Linked DNA regions of Deinococcus aerius. The protein of the gene in region 2 binds, or shares a complex with, the protein of the main gene of each other region. Links are inferred from orthologs where the notes say so. Each region holds a gene or a part of one and is shown on either strand. Other genes may lie near its edges.

What was found.
Region 1: the proteins of aceF (region 2) and DAERI_RS09320 are in contact, whole or in part, in a crystal structure (PDB 1W85), measured with the Geobacillus stearothermophilus proteins. The link is inferred for Deinococcus aerius from one-to-one orthologs. Residues at the interface, in WP_033016211.1 of Geobacillus stearothermophilus: Val129, Ile130, Ala131, Met132, Pro133, Arg136, Lys137, Arg157; in WP_033016213.1 of Geobacillus stearothermophilus: Ile282, Leu283, Ser284, Leu285, Glu286, Phe325.

The regions. Positions count from the first base shown.
Region 1 is NZ_BFAG01000005.1:226,842-235,209, forward strand. Bases 3,871-6,840 are described here. They hold DAERI_RS09320 (alpha-ketoacid dehydrogenase subunit beta), read right to left. Parts: upstream 5,873-6,840; coding sequence 4,868-5,872; downstream 3,871-4,867. Other genes in these bases: DAERI_RS09315 (tetratricopeptide repeat protein), read right to left, coding at 3,871-4,752; pdhA (pyruvate dehydrogenase (acetyl-transferring) E1 component subunit alpha), read right to left, coding at 6,033-6,840. Also shown: rpmH (50S ribosomal protein L34), read left to right, coding at 1-32; rnpA (ribonuclease P protein component), read left to right, coding at 122-553; membrane protein insertion efficiency factor YidD, read left to right, coding at 550-831; DAERI_RS09305 (membrane protein insertase YidC), read left to right, coding at 828-2,408; DAERI_RS09310 (prenyltransferase/squalene oxidase repeat-containing protein), read right to left, coding at 2,481-3,434; more of DAERI_RS09315, read right to left, coding at 3,532-3,870; more of pdhA, read right to left, coding at 6,841-7,142; DAERI_RS09330 (hypothetical protein), read left to right, coding at 7,465-7,962; DAERI_RS09335 (RluA family pseudouridine synthase), read right to left, coding at 8,122-8,368. UniProt on the Bacillus subtilis protein: The pyruvate dehydrogenase complex catalyzes the overall conversion of pyruvate to acetyl-CoA and CO(2).
Region 2 is NZ_BFAG01000011.1:165,220-173,571, forward strand. Bases 3,721-6,674 are described here. They hold aceF (dihydrolipoyllysine-residue acetyltransferase), read left to right. Parts: upstream 3,721-4,264; coding sequence 4,265-6,085; downstream 6,086-6,674. Other genes in these bases: aceE (pyruvate dehydrogenase (acetyl-transferring), homodimeric type), read left to right, coding at 3,721-4,174; DAERI_RS15400 (hypothetical protein), read right to left, coding at 6,164-6,674. Also shown: DAERI_RS23140 (DUF4062 domain-containing protein), read right to left, coding at 1-342; DAERI_RS15385 (LysR family transcriptional regulator), read right to left, coding at 436-1,329; more of aceE, read left to right, coding at 1,466-3,720; more of DAERI_RS15400, read right to left, coding at 6,675-6,742; DAERI_RS15405 (ankyrin repeat domain-containing protein), read right to left, coding at 6,739-7,461; DAERI_RS15410 (helix-turn-helix transcriptional regulator), read right to left, coding at 7,470-8,300; DAERI_RS15415 (acetyl-CoA C-acetyltransferase), read right to left, coding at 8,304-8,352. UniProt on the Bacillus subtilis protein: The pyruvate dehydrogenase complex catalyzes the overall conversion of pyruvate to acetyl-CoA and CO(2).

The DNA.
Region 1 (8,368 bases), on a different replicon or contig from region 2:
GCCGTCACCAGCTCACCGTCAGCGACGAGTAATCCTCGCCGCCAGGAGAGGGTTTATCGTTACCCCGGATCAATCCAGCGCCACGCAGGCACGGCCCCGCCGTCCGGTGGCGCTGGAGCCGTTGAGGGGGGACCGCGAGTTCCGGCGGGTGCGGCAGCAGGGCGTGGCCCTGCGCGACCCCCTGTTCACCCTGCGGGTGATCGATTATCGCCCAAGGTACGGTGAGGCGTGGCGTCCAAGCGCCATCATCGGGATCGTGGTAGCGAAGAAGACCCTGCGCCGGGCGGTGGACCGCAACCGCGCCCGCCGCCGCGTGCGCGAGGCGCTGCGGACGCTGCCGGGCGGCCTGCCCCCCTGCCGCGCGGTGCTGATGCCGAATCCCGGCGTGCTGACGGTTCCCTTTTCGGAGCTGCAAGCGGCGCTCGCGCGGGTGCTCTCACAGGTGCCGGGCCGCGTGGGGCGCAAGGGGGGCGGACAGGGCGGGAACCGCCGCCCCGCTTCCCCCGTACCCGCCAGCGTGACTTTGCAAGAACGCCCCGGGGGGGAGACATGAGCGCCGCCTCGCGGGGCCTGGTGCGGATCGTGCGGGCCTATCAGCACCACCTCTCGCCGCGCAAGCCCGCGCCGACCTGCCGCTTCACGCCGACCTGCTCTCAGTATGCTGTGGAGGCCATCGAGCGGCACGGCGCATTGAGAGGCGGCTGGCTGGCCGCGTGGCGCGTGATGCGCTGCAACCCCCTGGTGCCGGGCGGATTCGATCCCGTGCCCGAGCGCTTCCCCGACAGGCACCGTCCTGACAAGCACCGCCCCTCCAGAAAGACCCCGACATGAAGATCAAGACCCTGCTTCCCCTGACGGCCCTCGGCGCCCTGCTCCTGACGGGCTGCGGCACCACCGGCCCCCTTCCCACCTTCGGCAAGGCGATCACGCCCGAGTGGATTCGCGCCGACTTCGATGGCCGCCCCGGCGACGAGCTGATCGCCACCAGCAACCTTCAGGACGTGGTGTTCAACCGGCGCGGCGAGGTGATCGGCTGGTACGTGAAGGGCTACGCGGGCACGCCGTACATCAAGCGCCTGGCCGACGGCACCTACGACTTCAGCGCCCTGAAAAACCAGCGCGGCATCGTGAACATGGTCGGGAACCGCAAGGCGCTCGCGGTCACCGCGGGGACTGTCCTTGATCCCAGTCAGACCGCTCAGGTGACGGTGCCGACGACCTCCCTGGACCTCGCCCAGAACCGCCAGGAGGCCGTGTTCCGCTACACCCAGAACGGCGCCACCGTCACCAAGACGGTCACCCTGCACCCGCGCAACTTCAAGGTGGACGTGCGGACGAGCATCGAGGGCGGGCCGCAGACCTACACCATGCTGTTCCCCGGGCTGGGCAAGGCGGACAACCCCCGCGTGCAGGCCGTCCCGGTCGGGGGTCAGCCCGCCACCGTGCAGGGCAACGGCACCCTGAATGTGCAGAACATCCAGTACGCGGCCCTCCAGGAAAACCCCAGCCAGATCGCTCACGCCCTGATCGTCCGGCCCCAGGCGGGCACGACGGCGAACGCGACCCTGACGGGCGGTGCGCAGGGCCTGATCGCCGTGGCCCTCCAGGGGAACAGCAACCTGGAAGTCTACGGGGGCAAGAACGAACTCATCCACCTGTATCAGAGTGGCTACACCAGCTTGCCCGGCCTATTCAAGCCGAACTTCTTCGGAAGCATCAGCCTGTACATCGTCAAGCTGATGGAGGGGCTGTACAAGCTGGTCGGCAACTGGGGCCTGGTGATCGTGCTGCTGACCATCCTCCTGAGGCTCATCATGTGGCCGCTGATGCAGGCGCAGGGCCGCACGACGGCGCGGATGCAGGTCATGCAGCCCAAGATCAAGGAAATTCAGGAGAAGTACAAGGAGCGCAAGGACCCGGACTCGCAGCGGGCCATGCAGCAGGAGATGCAGCAGCTCTACCGCGACTACAACTTCAACCCGGCGGGGTGCTTCTCCACCTTCCTGCCCTTCCCGGTGCTGATCGCGCTGTGGTCCACCATCCGCAACTTCGAGTTCGACTCGGGCTTCCTGTGGCTGCCGGACCTCGCCATCCCCGACCCCTTCTACATCCTGGCGCTCGTCTACCTGATCGTGAACATCGGGCAGCTCTACGTGATGACGCGCAAGAGCCCGGACATGTTCCGGCAGCAGGCCTTTATCTACATCATCTTCCTGTACTTCGCGCTGACCTTCCCGGCGGGCGTAACGGTCTACATCATCCTCTCGACCCTGATCGGCATCGGCCAGCAGATCCTGATCAACCGCCAGGTCGAGCGCGAGACGGCGAGCATCGGCCAGACGGTGCAGAAGGCCCCGGTGCGGGCGACCGCCAAGCCCGCCAAGACCATCGAGGCGCCGAAAAAGTAAGAGGCTATGGATGGGCCGCCCTGCCGGAAGGTGGGGCGGTTTTTTTGGGCGCTGGTGTGGATGGGGTTTTTCCTACACCCCCTCCAGCCTCCCCCACGCCCGCAGCGTGAGCAGGGCCTCCAGCGTCCGCACGCTGCGCCATTCCCGCTCGGCCTGCGGCCAGACCTCGGGGAACTGGCCGCCCCAGGACCAGTTGGGTGCCCACGAGCCGTCCCCTGATTGCGAGGTGAGCAGGTGCGTGAGGGCCGCCGCCAGGGGTTCCTCCAGCGGGCGGGCCAGGGGAGAGGCGGGGGTGGGCGCCATCGCCAGGGGGTTGATGCCGTAGGCGGCGAAGTCCTGCGGGGTGCGCGACACCCGGGTGGGCAGCACGTCGTCGAGGTAGTCCAGCACGGGCTCCCGGTGCAGGGCCGGGACCTCGGGAGTCTGGGCGAAGACGGCGGCGACGTGGTGGCCGTTCACGTCCCCGGGATCGAGGCCCTCCAGCACGGCGTCGCGCGTCTCGACGATGAGGAGGGACAGCAGCCCCTCGGGCAGCAGGTCCGGCCAGTGCCACAGCAGAGCCACGATCTCGGCGCGGGGATTGACCCGGAAGCCGCCGAAGGTGCGCGCCAGTTCTCCGGGTTCCGTCTGATTCCACCAGGGGGCGTGGGGATGCGCCTCGGCCTCGGGGGGGAGGAAGGGCCAGACGCTCGCTTCCTCCTCCACCTGGAGGTGCGAGCGCAGCCAGGCCACCGCACCCGTCAGCAGGGGCTCGGTGGCCGGAACATCGAGGTCGTGCAGCACCCGCAGCGCCTGCGAGGTCGCCAGCGTGCTGCTCCCCGGGGCGCGGTGGTCCGGCTCCAGCGCCCGCCCGAAGCCGCCGTCCGGGTTCTGGTAGGCCCTCAGCGCGTCCAGCACGTCCCCGGCCCCCCCATCCTCAAAGGCGTGGCGGAAGCGCGCGGCCTCCAGCGGTCGCCCCCGCTCCAGCAGGAAGGCGCGGGCACGGTCGAAGGCCTCCGGCGACAGGCGGGCGGCGGGCAGAGTCATGCGAGGAGGGTAACACTGCGGGGGGGAAGCTCGACAACAGGCGAATCAGCGCGTCAGTGGGAGCGTCCCCCTCGCGGGGAACAGGCGGTTTCGTCCCTCAGAGCCCGTCCAGCGCCGCCCGCGCCGAGGCGTAGCTGGGCCGCAACCGCAGCGCCTCGCGGTAGGCGGTTTTGGCCTCCGCCGCGCGCCCGAGCTCGGCCAGCGCGCGGCCCCGCCAGTAGAGGGCCTCCTCGTGGGCGGGGGCGTCGCGCAGCACAGCGCGTGTCAGGCGCAGCACGTCCGCGTAGCGACCGGTGCGGGTGTACGCCTCCAGCGGCCCGAAGGAATACCACAGCGTCCGCCACGGCAGGCCGCCCACCACCCGCGCCGGGCGGGTCGGGTCGAGGGTGGGGTCGGGTTTGGCCGCGAACGCCTGGTCAAAGGCCCGCGCCGCGCCCCCCGCGTCCCCCAGGGCGAGTTTCGCATTCCCCACGTTCAGCCAGCCCACCGCGTCGTTCCGCCGCCCCGCCTCGGCCAGCGCGACCCGCAGCGCCTCGCGTTGCCCCGCCACCTTGTCGGCGCGGAAGCCCAGCAGCTCACGCACCTCCGCCTGCCGCTCGGGGGGCGAGACGACCAGGAACGTCCGCCCGAACGAGCGCCACAGCTCGTCGAACTGACCGTAAGGCAGCTTCAGCGGTCCCAGGTACGAGTCCAGCGCCCGGAAATGCTGCGCCGCGTCGTCGTATCCCGTCAGCAGGCGGTAGTGGCCCATCCCGCCGCTGTCGTGGGTGATGAACCACGTCTCCACGATGACCGGGAAGCCCGCCGCGAGCAGCCGCTTGAGCATCGGGCGGTCCCCGTTCGTGGCGAGGTGAACGTTCATCCCCTGCGACCGCGCAAAGGCGGCCAGTTCCTCCGGCGACACGTTCACGTCCCCCCGGTTGGCCTTGAGCCGGGGCGCGATGTCGTACTGGTCGAGCTTGCCGCCCCAGCGGCTCAGCGCCATGCCCACCGTCACCGGCCCGCAATTGTTCAGCCGCTGGTACTCGTGCCGGATGCCGGGGATGCTGGCCGAGGCGGGCAGGACGGGGGCCGGAGCGGGTGCCTGAGGTTCGGGGCTGGGCTCGGGGGAAGAAGCGGGCGTCTCCTCCGCGGGGGTCGCGGCTGGTTCGGGGGCAGGCTCCGCTGCCGGGATAAAAGGCGTCTCCGGCTGAACCGACGCCGCGGCCACCGGAGCCACGTCCTGCCCCCGCGTTTCCGGCTTCTGGAGGCGGGCCACGCCGAACACAGCCGTCCCGGCGAGCAGGGCAGAGGTCAGCAGCAGGGCAGGAAGGCGCATCACCTCCCATCCTCACCGGCCTTCATGATTCGGCGCTGAGGTGAAAAAGTGCGTTGGCGTGCAGTTGGAGGAAGGTGCAGGAGGGGGTGAAAAGCCCGCTGGCCTTCCCACCTCCTCAGTACGCCATGACCTGCCGGATTGCCTTCGCCACCCGCACCGGGTTGGGGCGGTACACGTCCTCGATGGAGGTGAAGGGCGGGTACGGCGCGTCGAAGCCCGTCACCCGCACGATGGGCGCGCGCAGGAACTCGATGGCCTCCTCCGCGATGGTCGCGCTGATTTCACTGTGGAAGCCGCCCGTCCGCGGCGCCTCGGTCACGATGACGACCCGGCCCGTCTTCTGGACCGAGGCGAGGATGGTGTCCGTGTCCAGCGGCACGAGTGTTCGCAGGTCGATCACCTCGACGCCGATTCCGTGCGCCCTCGCGGCCTCGGCGGCCTTCTGCGCGACCTCGACCATGCCGCCGTAGCAGATCACGGTCACGTCGTCGCCTTCCGTCACCACGCGCGCCTGCCCCAGCGGAATCGTGTAGTACCCGTCCGGCACCTCCTCCTTCACCGAGCGGTAGAGCTTGATCGCCTCGAAGAAGAAGACCGGGTCGGGGTCCTCGATGGCGGCGAGGAGCAGGCCCTTGGCGTCGGCAGGGGTGCTGGGGATCACGACCTTGACGCCGGGGGTGTGCGCCAGGATCGCCTCGGGCGAGTCCGCGTGCTGCTCGGGCGTGTGAACGCCGCCGCCGTAGGGCGCGCGAATCACCATCGGCAGGTGGTAGCGGCTGCGGGTGCGGTGGCGGTAACGGCCCAGGTGCGAGAGGACCTGGTCGAGCGCCGGGTACAGGAAGCCCGCGAACTGGATTTCCGCGACGGGCTTCAGCCCCGCCAGCCCCATGCCGATGCCCATACCCACGATCCCGGCCTCGGCGAGCGGGGTGTCGAACACGCGCCCTTGCCCGAAACGGGCTTGCAGGCCGTCTGTCGCCCGGAACACGCCGCCCATCACGCCCACGTCCTCGCCGAAGATGTGAACGTCGGGGTCCCGTTCCAGCGCGAGCGCGAGGGCGTCGTTGATGGCGGCGACCATCGTGAGGGTGCGGGTCTTGGTGGGAGGGGTGGCGGTCATGCGGGAACCTCGGGGGACGGGGAGTGGGCAGTGGTGAGTGGGCAGTGGGTCGGCTGCCAGACACGGGAAGGTCGTGGCGGGCAGGGCGAGCGGCGAGGTCGCGGGCGGGAGCTTTTTCCACTCACCACTTCCCACTGCCCACTTCCGGGCGCAGCCCCCCTCACGCCCCCTCCTCCGCCAGAAGCTGCGCGCGCTGGCGCCTGAGCCCCGGGGTGGGTTCGGCAAACACGTGGTCCACGATCTCGGCGGGAGTGGGCTCGGGGAAGGCGTCGGCCACCGCGAGGGCCGCCTCGAACTCCGCCTCAATCTCACGGGTGAGCGCCGCGTCCGCCTCTTCCGTCAGGTGCCCCTCGGCGAGCAGGTGGGCACGCAGGCGGGTCACCGGGTCCTTGGCGTCCCAGCCCTCGTTGTCAGCGTCGGTCCGGTAGCGGCTGGGATCGTCGGCCAGGGTGTGGGGCTTGATGCGGTAGGTCACGGTCTCGATGAGCGTCGGCCCCTCGCCGTTCCGGGCCCGGCGCACGGCCTCGCTCGTGACGTGGTAGGTCGCCAGCACGTCGTTGCCGTCCACCCGCACGCCGGGGATGCCGTAGCCGTCCGCCCGCCGGGAGAGGTTCGTCGCCCGCGTCTGGGTGCGGGTGGGCACACTGATCGCCCAGCCGTTGTTCTGGAGGATGAACACGCAGGGGGCGTCCAGCGCGCCCGCGAAGTTCAGCGCCTCGTGGAAGTCGCCCTCACTGCTGCCCCCGTCGCCGATGTAGGCCATCGCCACGTTCGCTGTCCCCCGTCGCCGCTCGGCCAGGGCCGCCCCGACCGCGTGCGGGTACTGGGTGGCGATGGGGATGTAGAAGGGCAGGATCTTGAGGTCCTGCGGCATCGCCCAGCCGTGCGGGCTGGTGCGCCAGTACGCCAGGGTCTGCGGGATGGGCAGGCCGTAGGTCAGCGCGGCGCCCGTGTCGCGGTAGGTGGGAAACAGCCAGTCGTCGTGGGTCAGCGCGGCGGCGGTGCCGACCTGGCTGGCCTCCATCCCGCCGTAGGGGGGAAACACACCCATGCGGCCGGTGCGGTACAGCACCCACGCCCGCTCGTCGAAGTGGCGGACGCGGCGCATCTGGCGGTACAGGTGCAGCCGGGTGGGCACGTCGGGAAGGGCCCCGGGCCGGGTCACGCTGCCGTCGGGCGCGAGGGTCTGGACCAGGTCGCCCTGCGCGTCCTCGTAGGCGGCGGCCCCGGCGGTCAGGGGGTCAGGTGGGGTGGTCTGGGGCTGGGACATTCGGGGAGCCTCCACAGTCGTGGGAAAGAGGGCAGCGCGGGGCAGGCAAAGGGGCGGAGGTCGCGCGTAAAGAGAACCTCGCTGGCCTCCGTTCCGGCCTCCACTATGGGGCGCGGCGCTGGTTGAGCAGCCGGGCTGGCCCGGTCCCGCGGGGGGGAACCGGAGCAGGGGAGACGCGGGGGGGCATCGGCATAGGGGGTGCGGGGAGGGTAGCCCGGCCAGACGGTCGGCGGCCACCCGAAAGGGAGGATGGACCCAGGGTAGCAGGCCCGGCGCGGCTTTGCGCCCACGCGCGGTCCGGGGGGCGGGTACACTGCCTGCCATGAGACGCGCTCTGCTCACGCTCACGGCCCTGACGACCCTTTCCGGCACGGCGGGCGCCGACCATCAGCAGGGCAACCTCCGCACCCTCACCGCCGCCGACCTGTGCCCGCCCATCTCGTACGTGTATGTGGACGACGAGGAGCAGGAGGACCTGGCCGTCGAGGTCGACGAGCAGCTCGCCCGCTACGCCACCCTCTACGCCATTCCCTACGGCGATCCCAAGACCTGCACCGTGGCCCAGGTGTTCACCATCGACGCCTTCGAGGGCCGCGACGGGCGTTACCTGTACGCCGTGGACCTGGACATCGAACTGGTGAAAGACGCCCAGGTGACCCTCGGCACGCGCCGCCTGACCGCCAGCCACCTGCAACTGTGGTCCACCTCCGGCTACGGCAGCGTGCCCGACGCCGACGCCCTGGCCGAGATGGCGACCACCAGCGCCCGCGACTACTACGAGGAATTCGCCCTCGACTGGAAGGCGACGCACCCGAAGTAGCCGCATGCGGGAGTTAGGGCATCTGACGAAAGAAGAGTTGTTCCCCTGAGCGAAGGGTCCCTTCCCATGCGGCGGGGATGCTCCGCTCAGCATGACTGTTCTTACGCCAGACGATCTGAAGTTTCTCCCCCTCGCCGTGTAGGGCGACTTGGACGAGCTTCAGGGCGAACTTGAACTGCCCTGATCTGTCTCCAGCCTGTCCCAGAACGCCTGCAAGTCGGGTGCCAGCGGCGCCTCCGCGGCGAACTGGGTTCCGGCCCAGGGAAAGGCGATGCGGGCGGCGTGGAGCGCCTGCCGGGGGAGGAGCAGGCGTGCGGTCAGCTCCGGCGTCTGCCCCGTCTCCATGAAGTCCAGAAAGGCCTGGGGGTCGCGCCCGTAGATCTTGTCGCCCACCATCGGCAGGCCC
Region 2 (8,352 bases):
CAGGTACTCGTCCTCCAGGCCGGACACCTGCTCGCCGGGCGCCACCCAGCCGTAGCGTTCCCAGTACAGGCCGACGAACACCTGGCTCTGGGCGAGGTACGCCCGGTACAGGTCGCGGGGCGGGTGGGGCCGCGCGCCCAGCTCGAACATCACGGGCGTCAGCCGCAGCCGCTCAATGGCGGCTCTCGCCGCCCGGCGTTCCTCCGCGAGTTCCTGGAGGGTCGAGGAGACGAACACGCGCAGCTTCTGGTCGGGGGTGCGGATGGCGGCGCTGGGGGCGGGGGGCGGGGCAGGAGACGGCTGGAGGGCCGCCGTCTCGTCCGGCCCGGGCTGGTCCGGCATGGGGAGCCTCCCTGGGGCGGACGTGCTGGCGCCCGGCCCACTTTGTAAGGTTCATCATACTCCCGCGCGCCCGGACCTCTTCCGGCTCCCGGCCTAAGTCTGATTGCCTAACGCCTCCCCCGCCACCCCCAGGAAGGCACGCACGATGGGTCCCCCGCCCACCTCCTCCCGGCGCCACACGGCGACGATCTCGACCAGGGGCGCGTCCTCGACCGGGCGGTACACCACACCGGGCAGCGCGAGGCGCTCGAAGAACCGGATGGGGAGGAAGACGCCCAGCCCGGCGGCCACCAGCGAGAGCAGGGTGGGAATCTCGATGGCCTCCTGCACCACGTTGGGGGTGAAGCCCGCCGAAGCGCACCAGCGCATGACCTGATCGAAGTAGGTCGCGCGCAGGTGGCGCGGAAAGAAGACGAACCGCTCGCCCCGGAGGTCACCGATGCGGAGCCTGCGCTTGCGGGCCAGCGGGTGCCCGGCGGGGAGAGCTGCGACGAGCGGCTGGCGCCACAACGCCCGCGAGTCCAGCCCGGGGTCGCGCACGGGCAGCAGCATCAGGCCCACGTCAATCTGCCCGCCCCGCAGCGCCGCCTCCTGCTCCTGGGCGGTGAGTTCGCGCAGGTCCACCGAGACGTTGGGGAAAGCCTCGCGGAAGGAGCGCACGATCTCCGGCAGCCCCCCGAAGGCGAGCCCGCCGACGAAACCCACCGTCAACCGCCCGACCTCGCCCCGCGCGGCCCGCCGGGCCCGCTCGACCGTCTGCGCCGCCTGGGCCAGCGTGGCACGGGCACCCACGAGAAACTCCTGCCCCGCTGGCGTCAGTTGCACCCGCCGGGTGGTCCGCAGCACGAGGGGCACGCCCACCTCGTCCTCCAGGTTGCGAATGGAGTTGGACAGCGCCTGCTGCACCACGAACACGCGCTCGGCGGCCCGCCCGAAGTGTTCCTCCTCGGCGAGGGCGACGAAATGACGGAGGTGGCGAAGTTCCATGCTGGGCCTTTCGGGGAGGGAGCCCGGCAGCTAGGCTCCCCCAACCCGCCACAAGCTTAACCTACCATTCGGCGTGGTGAATGCGCTCATTTTGCCCTGTTGGAAGCGGTGAATGGCACGGCATAGACTACTAACCATGACCAAACTGCCCCCGCGTGCCGAACTGCCGCCGCAGGACCGGGAGAAACTCAACGCCGTGGAGACGCAGGAGTGGCTCGACTCGCTCGCCTACGTGCTGGCGAATGCCGGGGACGACCGCGCCGCACAACTGTTGGAGGAACTCGACCACTACGCCTACTTCCACGGGGCGCCCATCCTCTTCAAGCAGAACACGCCGTACATCAACACCATCGACGTGGACCAGCAGCCCGAGTACCCGGGCAACCTGGAGCTGGAGCGCAAGATCCGCAACGCGATCCGCTGGAACGCCGTGGCGATGGTCGTCAAGGCGAACAAGAAGAGTGACGGCATCGGCGGGCACCTCGCCACCTACGCGAGCAGTGCCGAGCTGTACGAGGTGGGCTTCAACCACTTCTTCCGGGGGCACGGGGCGGGGGTGGACCGCGACCTGATCTTCTTCCAGGGGCACGCGAGCCCGGGTATCTATGCGCGCTCCTTCCTGGAGGGCCGCTTCACGGAGGCGCAGCTCAACAACTTCCGGCGCGAGCTGAGCCCCGACGGCCCCGGCCTGAGCAGCTACCCCCACCCCTGGCTGATGCCGCACTACTGGGAGTTCCCGACCGTCTCCATGGGTCTGGGGCCTATCCAGGCGATCTATCAGGCGCGCTTCATCAAGTACCTCGAAAACCGGGGCCTCAAGCCGGGGGGCAATGCCAAGGTCTGGGCCTTCCTGGGTGACGGCGAGATGGACGAGCCGCAGAGCATCGGCGCCCTGCGCTTCGCCGCCTACGAGAACCTCGACAACATCGTGTTCGTCCTGAACGCCAACCTTCAGCGGCTGGACGGCCCGGTGCGCGCGAACTCCAAGGTCATCCAGGAGTTCGAGGCGCTGTTCCGGGGGGCGGGCTGGAACGTCATCAAGGTCGTGTGGGACTCGAAATGGGACGAACTGCTGTCCCGCGACTACAACGGGGCCATCGTCAAACGCTTCGAGCAGCTCGTGGACGGCGAGTCGCAGCGGTACGCGGCCTTCGGCGGCAAGGAGCTGCGCGAGAAGTTCTTCAACACGCCCGAACTCCAGAAGCTCATCGAGGGCTGGACGGACGCCGACCTCGAACTCCTCAACCGGGGTGGGCACGACGTCCACAAGGTCTACGCGGCCTACGAATCGGCGGTGAAGCACACGGGCAGCCCGACCGTGATCATCGCCCGCACGGTAAAGGGTTATGGCCTGGGCGAGACGGCGCAGGCCCGCAACGTGGCCCACCAGGTCAAGAAGCTGGAGTTCGGGGCGCTGAAGAACCTGCGCGATCTATTGGAACTGCCGCTCACCGACGAGCAGGTCGAGCACCTCGACTTCTACCACCCCGGCCCCGACTCGCCCGAAGTGAAGTACATGCTCGAACGGCGCCAGGCGCTCGGCGGCTTCGTGCCCGAGCGCATCGTGGACTACCCGCGCCCGACCGTTCCTGCTGGCGAGTTCTACGAGGAGTTCGCGGCGGGCAGCAAGGGCCGCGCGGTGAGCACCACCATGGCTGCCGTGCAGATCATGAGCAAGCTGCTGCGCGACAAGGAGATCGGCAAGCTGATCGTCCCCATCGTGCCCGACGAGGCCCGTACCTTCGGCATGGACGCGCTCGTGCCGCGCATCGGCATCTACTCGCCGCGCGGGCAGACGTACCAGCCCGTCGATTTCGGGTCGCTGATGGCCTACAAGGAGAGCACCGACGGCCAGATGCTCGAAGAGGGCATCACGGAAGACGGCGCGATGGCCTCCTGGATCGCCGCCGCGACGAGCTACGCGAACCACGGCGTGCCCACCATCCCCTTCTACGTCTTCTACTCCATGTTCGGGATGCAGCGCATCGGCGACCTCGTGTGGGCGGCGGGCGACCAGCGGGCGCGCGGCTTCCTCTTCGGGGCCACGGCGGGCCGCACGACGCTGGCGGGCGAGGGGTTGCAGCACCAGGACGGCAACTCGCTCCTGCAAGCCTACGTGGTGCCCACCCTGCGGGTGTATGACCCCGCCTTCGCCTACGAACTCGCGGTGATCGTCGAGCACGGCATCCAGCGGATGTACGTGGACGACATCGACGAGTTCTACTACGTCACCATCGACAACGAGAACGAGGTCCAGCCCGCCATGCCCGGCGACCACGCCCAGATTCGGGAGGGGATCATCAAGGGCCTGTACCGCTTCCAGGCGAGCGAGAACACGAAAGCGGGGCTGCGCGCGCAGATTCTCGCCAGCGGCCCGGCGATGGGCGCGGCGCTCGATGCCGTGAAGATGCTGGAGGGCTACGGCGTGGCGGCGGACGTGTGGTCGGTCACGAGCTACAAGGAACTCCACCAGGACGCCCTGCTGACCCAGCGCCACAACATGCTCCATCCCACGGAGGAGCCGAAGGTTTCCTACGTCGCCTCGCAGCTCAGCCAGGAGAACGCGCCCGGCGTGCTGATCTCGGTCAGCGACTACGTGAAGCTCGGCGCCGACGGCCTGAACGGGCACCTCGACCGCAAGCTGTGGACGCTGGGCACCGACGGCTGGGGCCGCTCGGAGGCCCGCGAGGAACTGCGCGACTTCTTCGAGGTGGACGCGCGGCACGTGACCCTGGCGACCCTGTACGCCCTCCAGCGCGACGGGAAGGTGAAGGGGGACGTGGTGGCAAAGGCCATCGCCGAGCTCGGGATCGACCCCGAGCGGGAAGCGCCGGTCCTGCGTTAAGCGTTGAGCCGTCAGCTTTCAGCGGTCAGCGGCCTATGCTGGGAACTGAGAGCTGGCGGCCCCTCATTCACAATCCAAGGAGCGTCCAACATGGCGACGGAACTGAAACTGCCCGACGTGGGCGACAATATCGAGCAGGGCACGGTCGTGACGGTGCTCGTGGGGCCCGGCGACAGCGTGACCGAGGGCCAGCCCATCATCGAGATCGAGACGGACAAGGCCGTGGTCGAGGTGCCCGCTACCCAGGGCGGCACGGTCGAGGCCGTGAGCGTGAACGTGGGCGACACCGTGCCGGTGGGCGGCACCATTCTGACGTTGGCGGGGGGGGACGGCGGCGCGGCCACGGCCAGTGGGGGACAGGCCCAGACCCCCTCGCCCGGAATGCCCTCCGCCGAGCCCGACAGCCCAACTGTGGCCGACGATCCTGATACGGCCAACCGGGTCGCCCAGGCCCAGGTCGAGGCGCAGAAGGTGCAGGCGGGGACCTCGGATGGAAGCGGCGCGGCGCCTGCCCGGACGGGTCCCTCGGCGGGCGGCGCCCAGGTCACCCTCCCCGACGTGGGGGACAACATCGAGCAGGGGACGGTCGTGACGGTGCTGGTGGGGCCCGGCGACACGATTCAAGAGGGCCAGCCCGTCATCGAGATCGAGACGGACAAGGCGGTCGTCGAGGTCCCGGCGAACGCCTCCGGCACCGTGCAGGACGTGGCGGTGAAGGTCGGCGACACGGTGAAGGTCGGCGGCGTGATCCTGACGCTGGGGGGAGGCCAGCAGCCAGCGGCGAGCGCGCAGCCCGCCCCGGCTCCGCAACCCCAGCCCGCCCAGGCGCCCGCCTCGCGGGACAACTTCCCGGTGGATACCCTGTCCACCGGGCGGCCCACTGCCCCGCGCGAGACGCAACTGACCCCGCAGGAGGCGCAGCCCGCAACCCAGGCGCCGGGCGCCCAGCGGCCCTACAACACCCAGGCGTATGACAACCGCCTGCTGATCCCCGCCGCGCCCAGCGTGCGCCGCCTGGCCCGCGAGCTGCACGTGGACATCCACGACGTTCACGGGACCGGCATCGCCGGGCGCATCAGCGAGGAGGACGTGCGCCGGACGGCGGGGACGCCGAGCGTGCAGGCTCCGGCAGCTCAACCCGCCCCCGCTGCGGCCCCCGCCCCGACCCCGGCTCCCGCCGCCGCGCCCCTCCCCAACTTCGAGCGGTGGGGCACGGTGCGCCGTGAGGACATGAGCGGCATCCGCAAGGCGACCGTGCGCTCCATGACCCAGTCGTGGACGACCATCCCGATGGTCACGCATTTCGACAAGGCGGACGTGACCCGCATGGAGGAGACGCGCCGCCAGTTCGGCGCCCGGGTCGAGAAGGCGGGCGGCAAGCTCACCATGACCCACATCCTGATGAAGGTCGTGGCGAACGCCCTGCGGAAGTACCCCAAGTTCGGCGCCAGCCTCGACCTGGAGGCGCAGCAGGTGGTCTACAAGGACTACGTGAACCTCGGCGTGGCGGTCGATACGCCGCAGGGCCTCCTCGTCCCGGTTCTCAAGGACGCCGACCGCAAGAGCATCACCGAGATCGTGCTGGAGCTGAACGAGCTGGCGGGCAAGGCCCGCGAGCGCAAGCTCAAGCCCGACGAGATGCAGGGAGCGACCTTCACCATCTCCAACCTCGGCGGGATCGGCGGGTACGGCTTCACGCCCATCGTGAACGCGCCGGAGGTCGCCATCCTGGGCGTCTCGCGCGGCGGCTTCGAGCCCGTCTGGAACAAGGAGACCGGGAGCTTCGAGCCGCGCAACATGCTGCCCCTCAGCCTGACCTATGACCACCGCCTGATCGACGGGGCGGACGCCGCCCGCTTCCTGCGCTATATCTGCGAGGCGCTGGAGGACCCGTTCCTGATTAGCCTCTAGCGGTCAGCATTCGGGCGTCAGAAGGAACAAGCAAAAGCCCCCACTTTCGCGGTGGGGGCTCTCGTGCGTCTGGATTGTCTACAGCCGGTCGTGGTTGTCGGCCTCGCCCGAGACCTCGTTTTTAAGTTCGGGGCGAGTGCCGGGGGGCAGGTCGCCGGGTTGCTCGCTGACGTGGGGGGTGACCTTCTCGCTGGGGGGGACGTAGCCGGGGTTCTGGTCCACTCCGGGGCGCAGGCCCACCCCTGCCTCGCCCGCCGCCAGGCTGGTGCTCTCGGTCCCCAGCCCGCCCGCCACGGTGATGCCGCTGCCGAGCGTGGTGTCCTGCACGCCGATGCCCGCCACCGTCTCGGCGCCCGCGAACTCGGGGGTCTGGGCGGCGTGCTCCATCGCCGCCGGGTCGCGGGTGGCGAGACGGTCGAACTGGCCGGTGACCTCCCGGGGGTCCTGCGCCTGGACCGACTCATACTTGCCCTGGTCGGCGCTCCCCGTGCGGTCTTCCGCGTGCGTGGTCGTGTAGTGTTCCTCGTGAACGTCCTTGGGGTCGGGCATCTGGTAGCCCGTCTTGTAGTCGGGCGTGCGTGTCAGCTCGTTGATCTGTGTCCCGTCCGCAGGCGCGTTGTCGGGGCGGCCGTCTCGATCATTGCGAGAGTCGTTCATGCTCCAGTCTCCCGCGTGGGGGAGGGCGGCGCATTCCGGGTTCCTTCAGCGTCATGGGTCGTCCCGCTCAGAATCGCCAGCACGGCCGCGTGGCCCTCCTCCCGGGCGAGGTCCGCCGCGGCCCGCCCGTCCCCGGTGGTCGCCGCCGGGTCCGCCCCCGCCGAGAGCAGCGCCTCCACCAGCGCCCCGTTCCCGTTCTGCGCCGCGCTCATTAGCGGGGTGAAGCCGCCGTGCTGGGCCGCGTTCACGTCCGCCCCCGCCGCCAGCAGCCGCAGGGCCAGGGCCGTGTGGTTGCCCGCAGCGGCGGAGTGGAGGGGTTGGACCTGCATGGCGTTCGTGCTGGGCCGGTTCACGTCGGCCCCGCGGGCGAGGAGTTCGGCGGCGACCTCCTCCCGCCCGAAGAAGGCGGCCAGGCCCAGCGGGCTGAACCCGTCCGGGCTGGTGGCGTTCACGAGGTCGGGCTGCGCGTTCAGGTGAGCCAGCAGGGGCGTGAGTTCCCCCGTGGCTGCGGCCCCGAACACGCTGAGCGGCGCTCCCGCCCCGATCAGGAAACGCATGATCTCCGGGCGCCCGTAGTACGTGGCGAACAGGACCGGGGAGAGGCCCGTGGGGCTGACGGCCCCCAGCAATCCCGGCTGGGCCGAGATCAGGAGGCGCACGCCCTCCAGGTTGTTCGCGTGAATAGCGGCGAAAAGATCGTTGGGGGCGTCGTTGGTCATGCCCCATCCTAGTGGCGCCGTCCGTCCCCGACTTCTCCGATCCTGCGCGCCCAGCCCGGGGTTTGGCCGTGCCAGCGGGCGTAGGCCGCCGTGAAGGTCGTCACGCTCGCGTAGCCGACCCGCCAGGTGACTTCCGCCACGGGTAGGCCCAGGCCCTCCTCTTCCAGCAACCGGCGCGCCTCGGCCATGCGGCGGCGGGTGACGGTGGTGAGGGGCGTCTCCCCGAAGAGCCGGGCGTAGCCGCGGGCCAGGTGGGCCGGGCTCAGGCCGCTCGCCCGCGCCGCGTCCCCCAGCCCCACCGGGCCGAGGGCGAGGGCGTCGAGCGTATCCCGCGCCCGGAAGAGCCGCCGCGCGAGTTCGGCCCGCCTCGCGGGGGAAAGGGCTGGAAGCCCGTCCGCCGCCCGCCACGCCTCCCGGTCCTCGCCCACCAGCAGGTCGAGCAGCCGCAGGGCCAGGGTGTCGAGCGCGAGGGGGTCCAGCGTGCGGGCCTCGTGCCGGGTCCGCAGCGTCCCCAGCAGCGCCCAAATGGGAGGCGGCGGGGTCAGCGTCCGTTCCAGAAAGCGCAGGTGAGCCCCCGCGTCCTCGGCCAGCGGGGCGAGGGTCAGGACGCCCGGGTTCAGGAAAATGCAGAAGGACCGCGTGCCGGGCTCGACTTCCACCCGGTAGGAGGTGCCTTCATTCAGGAGCAGCGCTCGCTCGCCGCCGACGCGGTGCCGGGCCTGGCCCGTCCAGTAATGGGCCGTGCCGCGCATCGTCTTCAGCGACAGTGCCCCGAACGCCGACTCGCCCGCGTACCCGAACGATTCCTCGTTCAGCAGGCGGGCGAGCGGCGCCGTCATGACCTACCGGGCGCGAATGACCATGGCGATGCCCATGCCGCCCCCGATGCAC